Regions from separate parts of the Streptomyces sp. RG80 genome, predicted to be linked through region 2. Evidence: riboswitches for the same ligand, from Rfam matches in the RefSeq annotation. Region 2 holds a riboswitch; the other holds the start of a gene.
What was found. Region 2 has a riboswitch for ZMP and ZTP ahead of ABKA17_RS20815 (bifunctional 5,10-methylenetetrahydrofolate dehydrogenase/5,10-methenyltetrahydrofolate cyclohydrolase). Riboswitches for the same ligand answer to the same signal wherever they lie in the genome.

Region 1: another riboswitch for ZMP and ZTP. It lies ahead of ABKA17_RS01150 (glycine hydroxymethyltransferase); the one in region 2 lies ahead of ABKA17_RS20815 (bifunctional 5,10-methylenetetrahydrofolate dehydrogenase/5,10-methenyltetrahydrofolate cyclohydrolase).

Annotation. Positions count from the first base shown of each region.
Region 1 covers NZ_JBEAAJ010000001.1:238,688-245,458, reverse strand. Annotated here, with positions in the region: gene ABKA17_RS01165 (RNA polymerase sigma factor) at 1-354, shown strand, start outside; gene ABKA17_RS01160 (hypothetical protein) at 362-1,240, shown strand; gene ABKA17_RS01155 (hypothetical protein) at 1,359-2,108, shown strand; gene ABKA17_RS01150 (glycine hydroxymethyltransferase) at 2,311-3,762, opposite strand; ZMP/ZTP riboswitch at 3,805-3,894, opposite strand; gene ABKA17_RS01145 (methyltransferase domain-containing protein) at 4,042-4,857, opposite strand; gene ABKA17_RS01140 (glutathionylspermidine synthase family protein) at 4,907-6,094, opposite strand; gene ABKA17_RS01135 (hypothetical protein) at 6,126-6,476, opposite strand; gene ABKA17_RS01130 (hypothetical protein) at 6,616-6,771, shown strand, end outside.
Region 2 covers NZ_JBEAAJ010000006.1:1,098-7,868, forward strand. Annotated here, with positions in the region: gene ABKA17_RS20805 (RNA polymerase sigma factor) at 1-187, shown strand, start outside; gene ABKA17_RS20810 (CU044_5270 family protein) at 180-1,070, shown strand; gene ABKA17_RS20815 (bifunctional 5,10-methylenetetrahydrofolate dehydrogenase/5,10-methenyltetrahydrofolate cyclohydrolase) at 1,072-1,920, opposite strand; ZMP/ZTP riboswitch at 1,942-2,026, opposite strand; gene ABKA17_RS20820 (hypothetical protein) at 2,031-2,855, opposite strand; gene ABKA17_RS20825 (MarR family winged helix-turn-helix transcriptional regulator) at 2,917-3,450, shown strand; gene ABKA17_RS20830 (nuclear transport factor 2 family protein) at 3,475-3,828, opposite strand; gene ABKA17_RS20835 (hypothetical protein) at 3,995-4,291, shown strand; gene ABKA17_RS20840 (aldehyde dehydrogenase family protein) at 4,436-5,896, shown strand; gene ABKA17_RS20845 (type III PLP-dependent enzyme) at 5,907-6,771, opposite strand, start outside.

The sequences.
Region 1 (6,771 bases), on a different contig from region 2:
GCCAATGAGACGAGGAACACAGTGCGTACGGCGGCCCGGCAGCGCACGCTCGCCGGCCGGGAGGCGGCCTTCGTGGAGACGGAGCCGCTGATACCGGAATCGGCGGACCCGGCGGTCGCGACACTCGAGACGGAGCGCCGCGCGGCCCTGCTGACGGCCCTGGAGAAGCTGAGCGAGGAACACCGCCTGGTCGTCACCTACCGCTATCTGCTGGAGATGGACGAGTCCGAGACGGCCCAGGCCCTGGGCTGGCCCCGGGGCACGGTCAAGTCCCGGCTGAACCGCGCCCTGCGGAAACTGGGCCGACTGCTGCCGGATTTCGAGCCTCGGAAAGGGGGTGACGAGCGTGAGTGAGGGGCGAATGCCGTACGACGGTGAGGGTGGCCGCGGTCCCGGGGGGCTGCCGGAAGAGCTGCGGGCGCTGGGCAGGTCGCTGGACGCGTCCGGTACCGGCGGGACCGGTGGCGCCCTCGACTCCGAGACGATGGTGGAGCGGGTGCTGGGCCAGATACTCGCCGAGCACGTGCCGGTCCCGGTGCCCGAGCGCTCGGGTCCCCGTGAGCGGCTGATCGCGGTGCGGCGCTGGACACGGCTGCGGTGGCGCTCCCTGACCGCGGCACTGTGCGGACTCCTGACCGTGCTGGCGGTCACACCACCGGTGCGGGCCGCGGTCTACGACTGGTTCGACTTCGGCGGCGTCGAGGTGCGGTACGACCCGTCGGCGGTGCCCTCGCCCGGCGCCGAGGTGCCGGGCTGCGGGCGCTCGGTGTCCCTCGCGCAGGCCGAGCGGCGGGCCGGCTTCGCACCGCTGGTGCCGGAGGCGCTCGGCTCCCCGGACGCGGTGTCGGTGACCGGTGAGCGGCAGGGGCGGTTCCTGGTCGGTCTGTGCTGGCGCGAGCACGGGAAGACGATCCGGCTGGACCAGTTCGCGGCGGGGCTGGACATCAGCTTCGCCAAGACCGTGCGCGAGCAGCCGGAGTGGATCTCGCTGGAAGACGCCTCTTCGGACGCGGGCGCGGGCAGCGACACGGCGCTGTGGTTTCCGCGCCCCCACCTGTTGAGCTTCTGGCTGGTGGACCCGGACGGGAAGCGCTACACGCGGCAGGAGCGGACCGCCGGGCCGACGCTGCTGTGGAGCCGTGCGGTGGGCGCCGAGGACGTGACGCTGCGGCTGGAGGGCGTCGCGTCGAAGGCGCGGGCGGTGGAGATCGCGAAGTCGCCGGTGCAGCCTCCGAAATAGTGCGGCCGGGGTGGGAACCTCGGCGGGTCGGGCGGTGTACCAGAAGTGACACGCGGCTCGCGGAGACGGGGGCGGGCCGTACGGCATCGGCTGGTTGGGGGTTCTGATGCACGGACGGATGAGTGGCCAAAGGGGTGGCGGAGGCCGACTGGCGGCGCTGGCGGGGGTGTTGGCGGCGGCTCTCGGGCTCACGTTGTGGGGTGCGGGGCCCGCGGCGGCCGGTGGGCCGACGAGCGTGCTGATCGTCTCGCCGGAGAGCGCGGAGACGGCGTCGCTGTACCACTCCGACCGGCAGTACGGCGTGTTGGAGCGGCTCCTCGGCCAACCGGGCAAAGGCACGGCGGCCAAACCGCCCGAGGCCGATCTGGTGGCCGGTCCGCAGATCAACGTCACGTGGCTGGTGCACGACGTGACGCCCTGGCGGGTGGACCGGGTCTATCCGGCGGTGGACTCCGAGGCGGTCTGGATACACACGGCGGCGAGCCTGGACGCGCCGGGGAACGGCACCTGGCACCGGGCGGACCAGCCCGCCGTGCTCCGTGGCCTCCTCGAGGACCTGGATGTGATGGGCGAGACCTCCGCCGGCGATTCCGCGGTGGAGTACCCGCCGCCCTGGGACACATCCGGCACGGAGGGGGCGGCGCCGGAGACCACCGAGTCGGCATCCGCAGCAGCGTCGGCCCAGCGGTCGGGGCCGGGGTCGGGCGGCGACACCGACTGGTGGTGGGCGCTGCCGGGCCTCGCGGCGGGGGCGGTGCTGACGCTGATGCTGCGCCCCTTCGCCCTCCGGCTGCCGGAGGCGGTACCGGCGCTGCGGCGGTGGCGGACACGGGAGCCGGGGCCCCGGCAGGAACTGAGGGACATATGAGGGCCTGCTTCCGGGCGGCCGCGGCAGGGCTGGTCGCCGGGGTCGCCCTGGGCCCCGTCGGTGGGGCGGTGGCGCGGGCGGGACCCTGCTGACACGCCGCGCGGCGGACCGGCGGGGAGCCGGACCGCCGCGGGAGGAACCACGTCAGGAACTCATCGACCTGTGAGAGTCGCCGGTCTTTGACAACTCAAGAGGGCGTTGATCAGCCCAGGTCGATCTCCGGGTACAGCGGGAAGCCCGCGACGAGGTCGGTGGCGCGGTGCGAGATCTCGTCGGCGACCTTGGGGTCGAGGACGTGCGACGCCTTGGAGGGCGCTCCCGACTTGGTGGTGCCCTGCTCGGTGGTGGTCAGAACGCGGTCGATGAGGCCGGCGACCTCGTCCATCTCGGCGGTCCCCAGACCACGCGTGGTGAGGGCGGGGGTGCCGATGCGGATGCCGGAGGTGTACCAGGCGCCGTTCGGGTCGGCCGGGATCGCGTTGCGGTTGGTGACGATGCCGGAGTCGAGGAGGGCGGCCTCGGCCTGGCGGCCGGTGAGGCCGTAGGAGGTGGCGACGTCGATCAGGTTGAGGTGGTTGTCGGTGCCGCCGGTCACCAGGGTCGCGCCGCGGCGCATCAGGCCCTCGGCGAGGGCGCGGGAGTTGTCGACGATCCGCTGCGCGTAGTCCTGGAAGGCGGGCTGCCGGGCCTCGGCGAGGGCGACGGCCTTGGCGGCCATGACGTGCGGGAGCGGGCCGCCGAGGACCATCGGGCAGCCGCGGTCGACCTGGTCCTTGAGGGAGTCGTCGCACAGGACCATGCCACCGCGCGGGCCGCGCAGCGACTTGTGGGTGGTGGTGGTGACGATCTGGGCGTGCGGGACCGGGTCGAAGTCACCGGTCAGCACCTTGCCCGCGACCAGGCCGGCGAAGTGCGCCATGTCCACCATCAGGGTCGCGCCGACCTCGTCGGCGATCTCGCGCATGATGCGGAAGTTCACCAGACGGGGGTAGGCGGAGTAGCCGGCGACGATGATGAGCGGCTTGAACTCACGGGCGGACACCCGCAGCGCCTCGTAGTCGATCAGCCCGGTCGCCGGGTCGGTGCCGTAGGAGCGCTGGTCGAACATCTTGCCGGAGATGTTCGGGCGGAAGCCGTGGGTGAGGTGACCGCCGGCGTCCAGCGACATGCCGAGCATGCGCTGGTTGCCGAAGGCCTGGCGGAGCTCGGCCCAGTCGGCGTCGGTGAGGTCGTTGACCTGGCGGACGCCGGTCTTCTCCAGGAAGGGGACCTCGACGCGGTCGGCGAGGACGGACCAGAAGGCGACCAGGTTGGCGTCGATGCCGGAGTGCGGCTGGACGTAGGCGTGGCGGGCGCCGAAGAGTTCCCTGGCGTGCTCGGCGGCGAGGGACTCGACGGTGTCGACGTTGCGACAGCCGGCGTAGAAGCGCCGGCCGATGGTGCCCTCGGCGTACTTGTCGCTGAACCAGTTGCCCATCGCGAGGAGGGTGGCCGGGGAGGCGTAGTTCTCGGAGGCGATCAGCTTGAGCATCTCGCGCTGATCGTGGACCTCCTGGCCGATGGCGTCGGCGACGCGCGGCTCGACGGCGCGGATCACATCGAGGGCGGCGCGGAAGGCGGTGGACTCGGTGGAGAGGGGCTGCTGCTCCGACATGTGCGGCCTCCGGATGGCGTGGCGGGTTGCGGTCACGATTCACGGTTCGGCCCAGGCGCACGGCACTTGATCACTCACAGGCCGCTCCCCGATGGTCCGTCCCATCCCAGCGCGCCAGTCACGGCCTGTCAGGCAGCCTACCGGGCGCGCCGGACGGCGGCGGTCCTACGTCCACCATGCGAGCGAGGAGCCGCCCTGTTCCGGGGCTCGCGGGGGCCGGGCGGCTCGGCTTCAGGGCGGCTCGGCTATAGGACGGCTCGCCTTCAGGGCGGCCCGCTTTCAGGACGGCTTGCGGCCCCAGGCGACGACCATGAAGTTGGGGATGTAGGTGGTCCCCCGGCTCTTGGTCATGGTGATCACGTCCTCGATGTCCGCGTCGCTCACCTCGCCCGTCTCCAGCAGTCGTGGCCGCAGTGAGCGCAGGGTGAGGGGGAAGAAGGCCGCGCTGCCGCCGGTCAGCACCGGGGCGTAGACCTCCGCGCCGACGTCGGTGAGGCCCGCGTCCGTCAGTGCCTGCGGCAGGCGGCGGCCGGTGCCGGGGTCCACTCCCGCGGCGCCGAAGGCGGCCCGGAGTGCGCGGCCGAGGCGCTCGGCGACCTCCAGGTACTCGGGCGGGTAGTAGCGGGCGGCGGCCGGGTACATCGGCCCGTCGATGTCGAAGTCCTCCACGACCACCCACCCGCCGGGTCGGGTCGCGGCGGCCATGCGCCGAAGGGCCTCGTCGCGGTCGGCGAGGTGTTCCACCACGGCCCGCGCGTGCACGAGGTCGAAGGGGGCGTCGGGGAGCGGCTCGGCGAGGATGTCGTGTCGGCGCACCTCCAGGTTGGACAGCGTGTGGGCGCCGGCGAAGCGGGTGTCGAGGTCGACGGCGAGGACCCGCCCCGCGGCGCCGACCTGGCGGGCCAGCCAGCGGGCGATGCTGCCGGCGCCGCAGCCCACCTCCAGACAGCGCCAGCCCTCGGTGACCCCTGACTCGGTCAGCCGGTGGCGGCTCTGGCCGTCGTAGATCTCCTCCAGCGCACTGAGCCGGCTGTGTTCGCGCTCCCAGGACGGGTCGAAGATGTACCCGTTCTCCACCGTGGCCGTATCGCTCACCGATCGCCCCTCTCCGTTCCGTTCGTCACGGGCCGGTCATTGTGGCGTGTCAGAGGATCACGTGGGGCAGGAAGCGCGCGTATTCGTCAGTCACCGGACCGGACGACTCCCGGATGCCGAGCCCCGCGGACTCGTCCTCGACGACCCAGGCGCCGAGGACGACACGGTTGCCGTCGAAGTCGGGCAGGGGCGCCAACTCCTGGTAGCAGCAGGGTTCTTCGCGTGGAGCGGGTGCGGGGGTGCCCGGATCGTGGATCGTCACGCCGGCGCCTTCACGGCCCAGCAGCGGCTTGGCGACGTACCCCTTCGATTCGGCCAACTCCCTTGGCCCGTCAAGGTAGGCGGGCAGGAGGTTGGGGTGGCCCGGGTACAGCTCCCAGAGGATCGCCAGGAGCGCCTTGTTGCTCAGCAGCATCTTCCAGGCGGGTTCGATCCACAGGGTGCTGCCGGTGCCGCCGCCGTTGTCGAGGGTGTCCAGGACGTGGTCGGCGAAGCGGTCGGTGGTCAGCCACTCCCAGGGGTAGAGCTTGAAGCAGCTGCGGATGAAGCGGAGCCGCTGGTCGACGAACCGGCCGGACAGCCGGTCCCAGCCGATCTCCTCCATGGAGATCCAGGCGGTGTCGAGGCCGGCCTGCTCGGCGGTCTCCTGGAGGTAGGCGACCGTCATCAGGTCCTCGCCGAGCTCGTCGGCCGACGAGTACGCGAAGTACAGGGGGCTGCCGGGCGGGAGCAGCGCGGCCTGCTTCTGCCAGGCGGCGATCAGGCGCTCGTGGAGGGAGTTCCACTGGTCGGCGCCGGGGAAGCGCTCCTCCATCCAGAACCACTGGGGCGAGGCGGCCTCGACGAGGGAGGTGGGGGTGTCGGCGTTGTACTCCAGGAGCTTGGCCGGGCCGGTGCCGTCGTAGCGGAGGTCGAAGCGGCCGTAGAGGGAGGGGAGTTCGGCTCGGCGGCGCCAGGCCTCGGCGACCGCGTCGGCGACCCGCGGGTCGGTGATGCCGAGGTCGGCGAAGCGGCCGGCGGTGACGATGTGGTCCGCCGCCCGCAGGCACATGCGGTGGAGCTCCTCGACGACCTCCTCCAGCGCCTCTACCTCGTCGAGGGAGAAGACGTAGTAGGCGCTCTCGTCCCAGTAGGGGCGCAGCGAGTCGTCGGGGTAGCGGGTGAGGGGGTAGATGAGCCCCTGTTCCTCGACGGTCTGCTGCCAGCCGGGGCGGGGTTCGGTGGTGCGGCGTTCCATGGTTGCCGTCTGCTCGTCGTCCTGGGTCCGGTCAGCCGCCGCCACTGCCGCTGGAGCAGCCGAACCCGCCGCGGTCCACCGCCTCGCTCTTGCTGAAGGTGCCGTAGTCGGCGTGGCTGCCGCTGACGTCACCGTCGTAGTACCAGGCGGCGTCGGCGGTGCCGGTCTTCTTCTTGCCGCTCTTGCCGTACGAGGAGGAGCCGGAGCTGCCGGAGTTGCAGTTCTTGTCGGCGACGATCTTGTAGCCCTCGTAGGTGTAGCTGTCGCGGTCGACGCAGCGGCGGTCGGGTTCCGAGCCGCAGGAGGTGAGTGCCGCCGCGACGACTCCCATGCCGCCGAGCACGACCGTGCTCGAGCGCAACCGGCGCCGTGTCTCCGCCATTTCCTTCTCTCCCCGTTGTCCGTCTCTCGGTGTTCGTCTCTCGGTTGTCCGGCGGTCAGCCTAGAGATCGGTAATAAGCGGCCCGCAGGCGCCCCGCCCGTCACTTCCCCTCCCCTACAGTCACTTTGTGCTCTTTGGGATGGTGTGCGCGCTTGGCGCGGCGGTCTGTTTCGGTACGGCGACGGTGTGGCAGGCGGTTGCCACGCGGGCGGCGGCCACCGGGGGCGGCGGGGAGGCGGCGCTGCTGCTGCGGGCGGTGCGGCAATGGCGGTATCTGGCGGGGCTGGGGCTGGAC
Region 2 (6,771 bases):
CGACCAGGAGGTGCTGCGGCTGACAGCCTGGGAGGAACTCGGCGTCGAGGAGGTGGCGGTCGCCCTCGGCTGCGGCACCCGCGCCGCGTCGATGCGGCTGCACCGGGCGCGGCGCCGGCTGAGATCCGAGATCGACCGCATGGGCCCCAAGACCGCCGCCGCCCTGAAGGAGAACGGCCATGGCTGACGAACTCGAACTCCTGCGCCGAGCCAACCCGGTCCCCACCGACGGCCCGCACTTCGGCGACGGACCCCTGGACCACCACGCCGAGCGACGGCTGAGCCGGCTGATGCGGCAACGGACATCCCGCCGCCCCCGACTTCTCTGGGGGCTGGCGGCCACGGCCGTCGTCGGTGCGCTGGTGGCGGCGCTGCTGCTCACCGACCAGACCACCACGCCGGCGGCCGCCGCCCCCCGCCCGCTCGTCGTACGCGCCGACTCCACCCCCGTGTCCCTGGCGACCCTGGCGAAGCGGGCCCGAGCGGTCGACAGCTCGCTCGAGCTGCGCAAAGGCACCCATGTGAAGTCGTGGAGCCTCGGCATGAGCGAGGACGAGCCGCCGATCACGTTCCCGGAGGAGCGTGTCGTGCGGTGGAACGCCGACGACAGCCACACGGTGACCGTCGACGACGGCCACGACCGCACCACACGGACCTATCCGCCGAGTTGGAGCGACGCCCCGCCGCAGTCGCCGCCCCCGCACGACGTCGCCCGGCTGCGCGCCTACCTCCAGGAGGCCACGCACACCGACACCGCGCTGGACACCGGCGGGCTTCTCGACGGCGTCGCGGTCCTCCTCGACACCTGGACCCTCGGCGCCCGTGAGTCCGCGACGGTGGCCGAGATGCTGGCCGACGCCGAAGGGCTGAAGCCCGTCGGACAGGTCACCGACCGGCTCGGGCGGCGCGGCCAGGCGTATGTGTACCAGCAGGCGGCCACCCGCCGGATGCTGATCATGGACCCGGCCGGCGGCGCCGTACTCGGTCTGGAGACCACCTTCACCGAGGCGGATCCCGAGTACGGCGTCAAAGCCGGTGACGTGATGGACTACCGGGCCTGGACGCGCTGACTCAGACTCCGAGCTGCCGGGCGGCGGCGTCCACCGTCTGCTCCAGCAGTGTGGCGATCGTCATCGGACCCACGCCGCCCGGCACCGGGGTGATCAGCGAGGCCCGCTCCACCGCGGAGTCGAAGTCGACGTCACCGACGTTCCCCTCGTTGTACCCGGCGTCGAGCACGACGGCGCCGGGCTTGATGTCCTGGCCCTTGATGAGCCGCGCCCGGCCCACGGCGGCGACCACGATGTCCGCCTCACGGACGGCCGCGGACAGGTCCGCCGTACGCGAGTGGCAGTACGTCACCGTGGCGTCGCGGGCGAGCAGCAGCATGCCGGCCGGCTTGCCGAGGATCGCGCTGCGGCCGACGACCACCGCCCGCTTGCCGGACGGGTCGACGTCGTACTCGTCGAGCAGCCGCATGATGCCGCCGGGCGTGCAGGACACGAAGCCCGGCAGGCCGAAGCTCATCGTCGCGAACGAGGCGAAGGTGACGCCGTCGACGTCCTTCTCCGGTGCGATCGCCTCGAACGCGGCCCGCTCGTCGATGTGTTCGCCCATCGGGTGCTGGAGCAGAATGCCGTGCACGGCGGGGTCGGCGGAGAGCGCTCTGAGCGTGCCCACCAGTTCCTCGGTGGTCGTCGCCGCGGGCAGCTCCACGTGCCGGGAGGCGATGCCGGCCTTGCGGCAGCGGTTCTGCTTCATCCGGACGTACGTCACGGACGCGGGGTCCGCGCCGACCAGTACGGTCGCGAGACACGGGGTGGTGCCGGTGCGTTCGGTGAGGTCGGCGGCGCGATTGCCGGTCTCCGCCACGATCCGCGCGGCGAGCGCGGTGCCGTCCATGAGACGAGCCTGAGACATGATCCACTCCTGGGCTGGTAGTCGGTTCGCCCAGGCGCACGGCATCGGGATCCTGCGAGCCGCTCCCCGGTGGTGCTCCACCTCAGCGCCAGTCACGGCCCGCCGACAGCCTAACCCTCCGAGGGAGGCGCCGTCGGATCGGCCCCGGCCAGGAAGCCGGCCGCCTGCTCGTGCACGGGGCCTGCGCCGATCGCCCCGGCCCAGCGGGCGATCTCCGTCGCCAGCGCCCGAGCCCCCGCCTCGTCGCCCGTGTCCCTCGCGAGCACCGCCAGCAGCATCAGCTGGGTGAGCATGCCGGGGACCATGCCCGCCCGCGCCCCGAGCGCCGTGGCCCGCTGCCAGCGCGCCCGGGCGCTGTCGTGGTCGCCGCCGTCGTGGTCGTGGTCGCCGAGGTGCCGCAGCGCCTCGCGGACCAGCAGATCGTCGCCGCCCGACTCGCCGGCGTGCAGGGCGGCCTCGTAGTGGGCGGGCGCCGCGGTGCGTTCGGCGAAGAGGTTGTCGGCGATCAGCCCGAGATACATGGCGGCCCAGCCCCGGCGCACCTTGTCGGGGGCGCCTTCGCGCAGGTCGAGCGCGTCGCGCCGGATCCGCGCGAGGGCTTCGGGGTCCTTGCCCGCGGGGCCGGGCCGGAACGTGCCGTCGGTGCGCAGCAGCCGGAAGTAGTCGTGCCGCAGCCGCAGGAAGCCGAGGTCCCAGCCGGAATCCCGGGGCACGGCCGCGATGCGCTCGGCCGCCAGGTCCGTACCGCCGAACCAGTCGCTCTGGAGGGCGGCTTCGGCCGCCGCGAGACGGTGGAGTGCGTGGTCCTCGGAGGTGGCCGGGGTCGTCGCGTCCAGCAGGCGCAGCGCCCGGTCCCACCGTCCCGCCAGCGACAACTCGCGGGCGGCCGCGAGGAGTTCGGGGAAATCGACGGTTGTGCTCGTGGTGGTCGTCATGACCGGGGAAGGTAGTCAGGCGAAAAACTATCCACAAGAAAACCATTGCGGGAGGCAGGTAATGGAGGACTCGGTCGACCGGCACGTCGAGGTGTGGTCGAAGGAACTCGACTGGATGGACCCGGTCAAGGAGGCCGTCTACGCGCGGCTGGCCATCCTGGCCCGGCACGCCTCGCAGGCCCGCCGCGACACCCTCGACTCCGACGGGCTGCCGCACTGGCAGTACAAAGTGCTGCTGACCCTGCGCCGGCTCGGTCCGCCGTACACCACGAGCCCCTCGCACCTCGCCGACCTGATGGGCCTGACCCGGGGCGCGCTCTCCGCCCGCCTCGGGCCGCTGGAGGAGGCCGGCCTCATCGGCCGCACCCACGAGAGCGCCGACCGCCGCCGGGTACGGGTCCGGCTCACCGACGCCGGATACGCCGCGTTCGAACAGCACGCGGCGTCGGAGGAAGCGGGCGAGGTCGCGCTCCTCGCAGTACTGACCGCAGCAGAGCAACGGACGCTGGCCGACCTGTTGCGGAAACTGGTCGTGGCCGCGGAGTCGGGACCGGTGCCGACCGCACCGAGAAGGTCCAGCTCAACCGGGACGTGATCTGGACCTTCGGCAGCAGCCTCCCTATTCGTCCCATGCCTGGATCATGACCTGCTCGGCGATCTTCCCGTCGCGCAGCGTGATCATCGACTCGGAGAGCACCCGCACCCCGTCCGAGTACAGACAGCTCTCGCTGAACGCGGCGTTGTCGCCGTCCACGACACAGCGTTCGAGCTTGTGCGTCATGTCGCGGCTGTAGACGTCCTCCAGGAGCGCGCCGATCTCGTCCCGGCCGTGCAGGACCCTCGGGCTGCTGGGCTGTGTGTTGTGGTCCACGACGCGCAGTTCCGCGTCGTCCGCGTAGAGCGACAGCAGATTCGCCGCCGTGTTTCCCTCGATGCTGCGGCGCAGGGTCTCGGTGTTGAAAGCGGTGCCCATGATGACCTCCGACGAGGCCCGCGGCCGAGGGGAGTGGGCTGCGTGGGCCTCTTCTAAGAGACTCCTCCGCCCCGCCGGGCTCGGCAAGCGCAACCGGCACTGAGCCTGACGGGTGAGCGGAGCCCGCTGCCCGTGTCCGTGGAGGGTCCGTCGGCGTTGCTGAAACATGATCTCCACTCGACGTATCGCCGCTGTCGTCGGCCTCGCCGCCGGTGTCACCGGCCTCGCCGCCCCGATGGCGAGCGCGGCTCCGCTGGACGGCCTCGACACGACCGCGCTGAGCCCGATCGCCACGCTCGACTCGCTGTCCGTCACGGACATGCCGGCGGAGTACAAGGGCGAGCTTCCGCGCCCCTCCGCGCAGCTGGCGCAGCTCAACCGGCTGAACGACCTCAACCAGCTGAGCCAGGTCACCGACCTGGCCGCCCCCGTCACCCAGCTGCTGCCGGGGATCCAGTACTGATCCACCCGCGTCACGTTCACCCCGAGGGCCGCCCGGCCGAAAACCAAGCACAGCCGGGCGGCCCTTGACATTGTTGTCCGGTAAACAGAGCATGCGGACAAGAAATGAATCATGGTTCACGTGGCGAACAAAGAGGTCCGCATCATGCCCATCACCCGCGAACTGTTCATCGGCGGCAAGGACGTGCCCGCCGACTCCGGCCGCACGGCGGAGGACGTCAACCCCTACACGGGCGAGGTGTACGCGACCGTCGCGGCCGCGGGGCCGAAGGACGTGACGCGGGCCGTGGACGCGGCCGAGGCGGCGTTCCCCGCGTGGGCCGAGCTGGCCCCGTTCGCCCGTCGCGCGATCCTGCTGAAGGCCGCCGACCTGCTCGACGGCAAGGGCGACCAGGTCGCCGAACTGATGGCCCACGAGGCCGGCGGTACCCGGCCCTGGGCGCACTTCAACGTCTACCTCGCGGCGAACATGCTGCGGGAGGCGGCCGCCGCCGTGACGGCGCCGCGCGGTGAGGTCCTCACCGCACAGGAGCAGGGCGCGCTCGGCCTCGCGGTCCGTGAACCGGTCGGCGTGGTCGCGGCGTTCGCGCCGTGGAACGCTCCGGTCATCCTCGGCGTACGGGCGGTCGCCGCGCCGCTCGCCGCCGGCAACACCGTCGTCGTCAAGGCGAGCGAGGACGCGCCGATCGCCTGCGCGCTCTTCGTGGCCGACGTGCTGCGCGAGGCCGGACTGCCCGACGGCGTGCTCAACGTCGTCACCAACGCCCGCGAGGACGCCGCCGAGATCGCCGAGGCGCTCATCGCCGACGAGCGGGTGCGGGCGGTGAACTTCACCGGCTCCACCGGCGTGGGACGGATCATCGGCGAGCACGCGGCCCGCCATCTCAAGCCCGCCGTGCTGGAGTTGGGCGGCAAGAACTCCGTCATCGTGCTGGCCGACGCGGACGTCGACTACGCCGTGGACGCCGTCACCTTCAGCGTCTTCATGAACGCCGGGCAGATCTGCATGTCCGGCGACCGGATACTCGTCCACGAGTCGCTGGCCGAGGAGTTCACCCGGAAGTTCACCGCCAAGACGGCCTCGTTGCAGGCCGGCGACCCGAACGACCCGCACACCGTGGTCGGGCCGCTGGTCGCCGCCTCCGCAGCGCAGCGCGTGGCCGGGCTGGTCGAGGACGCGGTCGCCAAGGGCGCGAAGGTCCTCACCGGCGGCGGGACGCCCGACGGCGCGGTGCACCCGGCGACCGTCCTCACCGAGGTGCCGAAGGACGCCGAGTTGTACCACGCCGAGGCGTTCGGACCGGTCTGCGTGGTCGAGACGTTCTCCGACGACGACACCGCGGTGGCCGTCGCCAACGACACCGAGAACGGTCTGACCTGCGGCATCATCACCGAGAACGCCACGCATGGCCTGGCCGTCGCCCGCCGGATCCGCACCGGCATCGTGCACATCAACGATCAGTCGGTGGCCGACGAACCGCAGGCCCCCTTCGGCGGGTTCAAGGCCTCCGGGTACGGCCGCTTCGGCGGACGCTGGGGCCTGGAGGCCTTCTCCAACACCCGCTGGGTGACCATCGCCACCCAGCAGGCGCACTACCCGTTCTAGGGAACCCCTCCTAGAAGCTCCCCTCCGGTCCGGCGTCCAGGAAGTGGAAGCCGGGCCGGGGGTGCATCAGGAAGTCGTGGTGGGAGATGTTCCACGCGTAGGCACCCGCCAGCGCGAACACCACCCGGTCACCGGCCCGCAGCCCGGGCGCGGCCACCCGCCGGGCGAGGACGTCCTTCGGGGTGCACAACTGCCCGGCCAGCGTGACGTGTTCGCCCTCGGCGGCCGGCCGCGGCCACGGGTGCGGCCAGTCGGCCACCCGCAGTACGACGCAGGGCTGGTCGTGGCCCTTCGTCGCCGGGGTCCGCAGATGGTGGGTGCCGCCCCGGACCACGCCGAACTCCTCGCCGTGGCTGTGCTTCACGTCCAGCACCTCGGTGGCGTACCAGCCGCAGTACGCCGTCAGTGCCCGCCCCGGCTCGATCCGCAGCGTCAACCCCGGGTGCGCCGCCACGAGTCGGTCGAGCCCCTCGCCGAACGCGGCCCAGTCGAAGCGGCGCTCGGGGTCCGCGTAGTCGACGTGCATGCCGCCGCCGACGTTGACCTCCGCGAGCGGCACCCCGAGTCCGGCGGCCCAGTCCACCATCGCCCCGGCCACGGCGAGCTGCTCCGGAGCCTCCAGGCCACTGGCCAAGTGGGCGTGCACACCCCGCAGTTCGAGATGCGGATATGTGCCGTCCGTGAGCGCTCGGACGACCTCGGCAGCCTCGGCGGGGTCCATGCCGAAGGGCGTCGGACGCCCGCCCATCGCCAGCGAACTGCCCGCCAGCGAACCGTCGGACAGCGGCAGGTTGACGCGCGGCAGCACCGCCACCCGCCGCCCCGCCCGCCGCGCCAGCTCGGCCAGCATCCGCAGCTCGTACCCGCTCTCGACA